2 regions of the Aquincola agrisoli genome follow, and region 1 is predicted to be linked to the other one. Evidence: predicted binding sites of a transcription regulator. Region 1 holds the regulator's gene; the other holds the start of a gene.
What was found. The regulator FNR, encoded in region 1, switches genes on or off when oxygen is low (the NO sensors DNR and NnrR bind a similar motif). The targets are predictions, from matches to a motif close to TTGATNNNNATCAA.
Positions count from the first base shown of each region.

Region 2: a site for FNR is predicted at 1,558-1,571, ahead of V4F39_RS14480 (OmpW/AlkL family protein). Genes of this name have one in related genera too.

Region 1 covers NZ_JAZIBG010000020.1:42,989-46,392, forward strand. The annotation lists gene V4F39_RS08090 (sulfite exporter TauE/SafE family protein) at 1-205, opposite strand, end outside; gene hemN (oxygen-independent coproporphyrinogen III oxidase) at 207-1,622, opposite strand; gene fnr (fumarate/nitrate reduction transcriptional regulator Fnr) at 1,732-2,469, shown strand; gene V4F39_RS08105 (hypothetical protein) at 2,450-2,692, opposite strand; gene V4F39_RS08110 (hypothetical protein) at 2,689-2,922, opposite strand; gene ccoG (cytochrome c oxidase accessory protein CcoG) at 2,931-3,404, opposite strand, start outside.
Region 2 covers NZ_JAZIBG010000028.1:596,110-599,513, reverse strand. The annotation lists gene V4F39_RS14485 (GGDEF domain-containing phosphodiesterase) at 1-1,451, opposite strand, end outside; gene V4F39_RS14480 (OmpW/AlkL family protein) at 1,702-2,301, shown strand; gene V4F39_RS14475 (putative DNA modification/repair radical SAM protein) at 2,415-3,404, shown strand, end outside.

The DNA of each region.
Region 1 (3,404 bases):
CCCAGTGGCCGAGCGCGCTCATGCTGGCGGCCGCCACCGCGCCTGCGGCGGCGTAGCCGGCGAGCCGGCCGGCGTGCAGCGCGACGGCGTTGTGCCGGCCGCCGCGCCCGATGGCCGCGCAGGCGCCGCCGCACATCAGCCCGCAGTGCGGCGAACTGGCGAACCCGAGCGCGAGCGCGCCCGCGACCAGCGCGGCATCGGCCATGTCAGATCACGCGGGAGAAGCGCTCGCGCAGCCGGTCCGACTGCAGGTGCCGGTCGAAGACCATCGCGATCGCGCGCACCACGTACCAGCCCGCGGGCGTGACCTGGATCGCGTCGCCCCCCAGGTCCACCAGGCCGGCTTCTGCCAGGGGCACGAGCCGGTCGAGTTCCTCGGCGAAGTACCGCCGCATGTCGACCAGGTGCGCCAGCTCGACCGATTCGAACTCGACGCGGCCCTGGCACATCAGGGCCATGATGACCGCGCGTCGCAGCAGGTCGTCGCGCGTGAGTGCGAGCCCGCGCTCGACCGGGAACTGGCCCTGCGTCACCGCGTCGTGCCAGCCTTGCAGGTCCTTCGCGTTCTGGCTGTAGGTGGCGCCGATGCGGCTGATCGCCGAGGGCCCGAGGCCGATGAGGTCGCAGTCGGGCTGGGTGCTGTAGCCCTGGAAGTTGCGGTGCAGCCGGCCCTGGCGCTTGGCGATGGCCAGCGCGTCGCCGGGGCGGGCGAAGTGGTCCATGCCGATGTAGACGTAGCCGGCGTCGAGGAACTGCGCCACCGAGCCCTCGAGCATCGCCACGCGGTCGGCCGGCGGGGGCAGGTCGGCGGCATGGATGCGGCGCTGCGGCTTGAAGCGCTGCGGCAGGTGCGCGTAGGCATAGAGCGCGATCCGGTCGGGCTGCAGCTCGATGACCTGCGCGATCGTCGTCGCGACGCTGAGCTGCGTCTGGCGGGGCAGGCCGTAGATCAGGTCGACGTTGATCGAATCGAACTCCAGCGCACGGGCGCTGCGCATCAGCGCCGCGACCGATTCGAGCGGCTGCACGCGGTGCACCGCCTGCTGCACGCGGGCGTCGAAGTCCTGCACCCCGAAGCTCAGCCGGTTGAAGCCCAGCTGCCGCAGGGCCTGCAGCCGCTGCGCATCGACCGTGCGGGGATCGACCTCGATCGACAGCTCGGCGCCCGGCACGATGCGGAAATGCTTGTGCACCGCCTGCATCAGGCGCTGCAGTTCTCCGTCGTCCAGGAACGTGGGCGAGCCGCCGCCCAGGTGCACCTGCGACACCGGCTGCGGGCTGCCCAGCAGCGACGCGTTGAGCGCCATCTCGGCCTCCAGGGTCTGGAGGAACGGCGCGGCGCGCTCGTGGCGGCGCGTGATGACCTTGTTGCAGGCGCAGTAGTAGCAGACCGATTCGCAGAACGGCACGTGCACGTACAGCGAGAACGGCCCCCCGCCGGCGACCTTGGCGCCTGCACGCAGCTGCAGCGCCGACGCATGTTCGGCGGCTCCGAAGGCCTCCACGAAGCGATCGGCCGTAGGATAGGAGGTGTAACGTGGTCCGGGCACATCAAAACGGCGCAGCAACGCCGTGTCCATGGCCTTGGGCGCCGCGCGGAGGGTCGTACTGGACGCATTCATCGTGCCCACTGTGCCGGAGGTCCGGCCCGCGGGACTTGATGTGGCGCAAGGCCCGTCGCGCGCGGGGAGTCAACAATCCTTGATCGAACGCAAACAGGACGGCGAAGCAGTGACCAGCCCCACCACCTCCATCCGCATCGAGCCGCTCAAGGTGGCTTGCTCCAGCTGCAACCTGCGCGAGTTGTGCCTGCCGCTGGGGCTGTCGCAACCCGATCTGGAGCGGCTGGACAGGCTGGTCGACGCGCGGCGCCACGTGGCGCGGGGCGCGGCGCTGTTCCGCGCGGGCGACGGCTTTCACTCGCTCTATGCGGTGCGCACGGGCTTCTTCAAGACCTGCGTGTCCGCCGAGGACGGCCGGGACCAGGTCACCGGCTTCCAGATGGCCGGCGAGCTGCTCGGCATGGACGGCATCAGCACCGACCGCCACAGCTGCGACGCCGTCGCCCTGGAGGATTCCCAGGTCTGCGTGATCCCCTTCGCCGAACTTGAGGACCTCTCGCGCGAGTTCACCGACCTGCAACGGCAGTTCCACAAGATCATGAGCCGCGAGATCGTGCGCGACCACGGCGTGATGCTGCTGCTGGGCAGCATGCGCGCCGAGGAGCGGCTCGCCGCCTTCCTGCTCAACCTCACGCAGCGCCTGCAGTCGCGGGGCTTCTCCCCGTCGGCGCTGGTGCTGCGCATGACGCGCGAGGAGATCGGCAGCTACCTCGGCCTCAAGCTCGAGACCGTGAGCCGCACCTTCTCCAAGTTCCAGGACGACGGCCTGCTCGAAGTGAAGCAGCGGCATATCCGCATCACCGACCAGGACGGCCTGCGCAGGCTGGTCAACGGCCCGAACTGCTGACCGGCGCGGCCAGCAGCTGGGTGACCGCGCCCGAGGTGGCGATCACCGCCCAGAAGATCAGGAAGGTCACCGTGTAGACCGCGTTGTTCGGCCAGCCGATCGGCTCCTGGCCGAACCAGCTCAGCGTGGCCGGGTCGACCACCGCGAACACCAGCATCTCCAGCACGCCCGCCATCACGAAGGCGGGCCATGCGATCAGCAGGGCACGCAGCGTGAAGCTCACGGCCTGGCTCCCGCCTCGGCCGGCGCCTCGGCCGCCGTGCCGGGCACCTCGACCTTCCACTGCGTGACCGCCCGCGGCACCGATGGCGCGATCACGACGTCGGCGCCGCGCAGGGCGATCACGGCCGTCGCGATGCCGGCGACGACGACGACGGCGGGGCCGCCGATTACCAGCCACACCATCGGTACGCGCCACCAGGGCAGGACGGGTCGGACATCGGGCTTGTTCATGGCGGTCCTCAGCGGGGGACGATGAAAGTGGACTTCTCGGTCACGTCGGCCGGGCGGTCGCCGGACTCGGCCACCACGCGGAACTGGATGGGATGGGCGCCGCTGCCCAGGGTTTGCGCCGCCTCGGGTGGCAGCTGCACCTGCAGCACGAACCAGTGCGCTTCGGCGGGCTGCAGCGCCAGCGGGGCGTGCTCGCCGAGCTGCAGGCCGGGCAGGCCGCCGACCTCCACGCGGTAGCGCTGCGGCTCGCCGCTGGCGTTCATCAGCTGCAGCCGGTAGACGTTCTCGATGCGGCCGTCGTCGACGATGCGCGCGAGCGAGGCGCGGTCGCGCACCACGTCGACCTTGAGCGGCGAGCGGACCATCAGGCTCGCGACGAAGGCGGCGGAGATGGCCACCAGCACGGCGCCGTAGACCAGCACCCGCGGGCGCAGCAGCCGCTTGAAGAGCCGGCCCGGCGCCTCGCCCAGGGCCAGCGCGTT
Region 2 (3,404 bases), on a different contig from region 1:
GCGGAGACGTTCACCGCCAGCGAGATCGGCAGACCCGTGCGGCGGCAGCGATCGATGTCGCGCACCACCGCATCGATGGTGCACCACTCGAACTCGGCCAGCAGGTGGTGGCGCGCGGCGATGTCGATCACGTGGCCGGGTGCGATCGGCCGCGCCTGGCCGTCCTGCGCGCGCAGCAGCGCCTCGGCACCCACCACGCGGCCGGTGCGCAGGTCGCACTTCGGCTGGTAGTGCAGGGGCGGTTCCCGCGAGACGATCCACTGTGCCAGCAGCTGCCGCACCTGTGCATCGAGCTGTGCCTTCTCGGCGATCGACTGGCGGAAGTAGCGCACCGTCTGGCCATCGCTGCGCAGCGCAAGGCTGATGTTGCGCAGCGCCGCGGCGGTGCTGGCTGTTGCCCCGGGCCCGGCCTCGGCCACGCCGTAGTGCAGCTGCGGCAGCGGGCCGGGCCGCCGGCAGCGCAGCGCGTCGCACAGTTCGGCATGCAGCCGGGGCACGAGGTTCCGCGATTCGACGTCCGCCAGCGCCACCCGGTGCAGCACCACGGCGAGCGTGAGGTCGGAGAACAGGAAGCAGGCCGGTGCGTAGGGCTGGAGCAGCCCGCCCGCGCGGTCTTCGTGCATCAGCGGCGCCAGGTCGCGCCAGAAGCGGTCGGTCCAGTCGTGGCCGTGGGCCAGCACCATGTCCGTCATGTTGCCCACCTCGATCAGCACCAGCGTGTGGGCCGCCTGGGGATCGTGCGAGAGGAGGCGGTCGAAGTACTCCGTCAGGCCGCGTCGGTTGGGCAGGCCGGTGAGCGGGTCGATGCGGGCGCTGGCGAGCTGCTGCACGTGAGCCTCGTGCTCCCGGGCCTCGCGCCGCAGGAGCGCGAAGATCGCCGCGATCAGGGCCAGCGAGATGGCGGCCCCCAACGTGCGCAGCGCGAGGTTCTGCGCCGCGGCGACCGGCGCCGCCAGCTGAAGCCACAGCGCGAGCGGCAGCGTGGCCATCCCGGCCAGCGTGCGCACCGCCCAGGCCGCCAGCACGTCCTTCGGCGCCAGGCCCGCCCGCGCGCGGCGCAGCAGCCACGGGTGCATCAGCGTGCCGGCCAGCGTGACCACGCCCATGTCGAGGACGGCCGCGGCGAGCTGTGCGTGCCCGCCCAGCATGACGCGCGTCGCGCACGCCATCGCCAGGCACACCGCGGCGGAGCGCCATCCGCCCAGCAGGCCCGCGAGGAACAGCAGGTCGCTGCGCAGATAAGGCTTCTGGGGCAAGTGCATCCACTCGACCACCATCAGCGCGAGCAGCGTGCCCAGGGTGCCCAGCAGCAAACCGGTGCCGACGCCGCGCCTGCGAAGCCCGACCATGGCGAGGATGCCGCCCACGGCCGCTGCCTGCAGCAGCAGGAAGGGCAGCTGTCGGGCGGCCTGGGCCCAGATGGCCGGCAGCGCTTCCGGGATCGGAGCCATGCGGTGTCCTCGAAGTGCGTGTGCAGCCTGCATGTGCGACAGGCACCCCCTGAATATGGGGTTAATTGATAAAAAATGCAAATGTGATTTCGGTTTGCCTGGTGGTTTGACGCGCATCAACCTGCGCCTCGACGGCGCGCCGAGCCGCTGGCGCTTTTTGCGCTGGGACAAACCCTGGGCGTGCACGGCACGGCTCAATGGCGTGCGGGCCCTTGATGCCCGCACCCCCTCATCCCACCAAGGAGTTCGAATGAACAAGCGCTGGAATGCGCTGGCGCTCGCCGCCGCTGCCGCCCTGACGATCGCCGCCCCCGCCGCCCGGGCGCAGGACACCGGCCACTGGATCGTGCGCGCCCGCGCGCTGCACCTCGATTCGGCCGACAAGGACGGCACCCCGCTCGACCTGAGCCTGAAGAACAAGACCTTTCCGGAAGTCGACGTCACCTACTTCTTCACGCCGAACATCGCCGCCGAGTTGGTCCTGACCTACCCGCAGAAGCACGACCTGCGGGCCGGCGGCAGCAAGATCGGCTCGCTGAAGCACCTGCCGCCCACGCTGAGCCTGCAATACCACTTCACCGGCATGGGCTGGCGGCCGTACGTCGGCGCGGGCATCAACTACACCCGCTTCTCCAGCGTCGACCTGCCGCCCGGCGTGCGCATCGACAAGAACAGCTGGGGCCTGGCGCTGGGTGCGGGCTTCGACGTACCGATGGGCAACGGATGGCTCGTCAACGTCGACCTGAAGAAGGTGCAGATCCGCACCGACGTGTCGGCCGCCGGCGCGAAGCTCGGCGAGTTCAAGGCCGATCCGCTGCTGTTCTCGGTCGGGTTCGGCAAGCGCTTCTGATGCCGCGGGGCATTGCGGGCCCGGGGCCGGCGCCCAGGCGCAGCCAGGCGTAACACCGCTCGCTGCACGGCGCTCATGGCTGTATATTCATACAGCTATTTAAGCCGCCGTCCATGGAACTCCAACGCAAGCTCGCCATCCTGGCCGATGCCGCCAAGTACGACGCCTCGTGCGCCTCCAGCGGCACCACGAAGCGGGACTCGGTCGGCGGGCGCGGCATCGGCTCGACCGAGGGCGCTGGCATCTGCCACAGCTATGCACCCGACGGGCGGTGCATCTCGCTGCTGAAGATCCTGCTGACCAACTACTGCCTGTTCGACTGCCTCTACTGCATCAACCGCGTCAGCAGCAACGTGCCGCGCGCGCGCTTCAGCGTCGACGAAGTGGTGCAGCTCACCCTCGACTTCTACCGCCGCAACTGCATCGAAGGGCTGTTCCTCAGCTCCGGCATCATCCGCAGCCCCGACTACACGATGGAGCGGGTGGTGGAGGTGGCGCGCCGCCTGCGCGAGGAGCACGATTTCCGCGGCTACATCCACCTGAAGACCATCCCCGAGGCCAACGCCGAGCTGCTCGCGCGCGCCGGCCGCTACGCCGACCGGCTGAGCATCAACGTCGAGCTGCCGACGACCGAAGGCCTGCAGGCGCTGGCGCCCGAGAAGGACGGCCAGGCCATCCGCCGCTCGATGGCGCGGCTGCGCCTGCACATCGACGACGCCCGCGAGGCGGCGGCGCCCAAGCCCGTGGCCTCGATGCCGGCCGCCCGGCCCCGGCGCGCCGCGGCGCCGGTGTTCGCGCCCGCGGGGCAGAGCACGCAGATGATCGTCGGCGCCGATGCCGGCACCGACCGCCACATCCTCACCACCAGCGCGACCCTGTATGGCTCGTACCGGCTGAAGCGCGTGTACTACTCGGCCTTCAGCCCGATCGCCGATGCCTCGCCGCAGCTGCCGCCCACCGCGCCGCCGCTGGTGCGTGAGCATCGCCTCTACCAGGCCGACTGGCTGATGCGCTACTACGGCTTCGCGCACGACGAGATCGTCAGCGCGGGCGACGGCATGCTGTCGCTCGAGGTCGACCCCAAGCTCGCCTGGGCGCTGGCG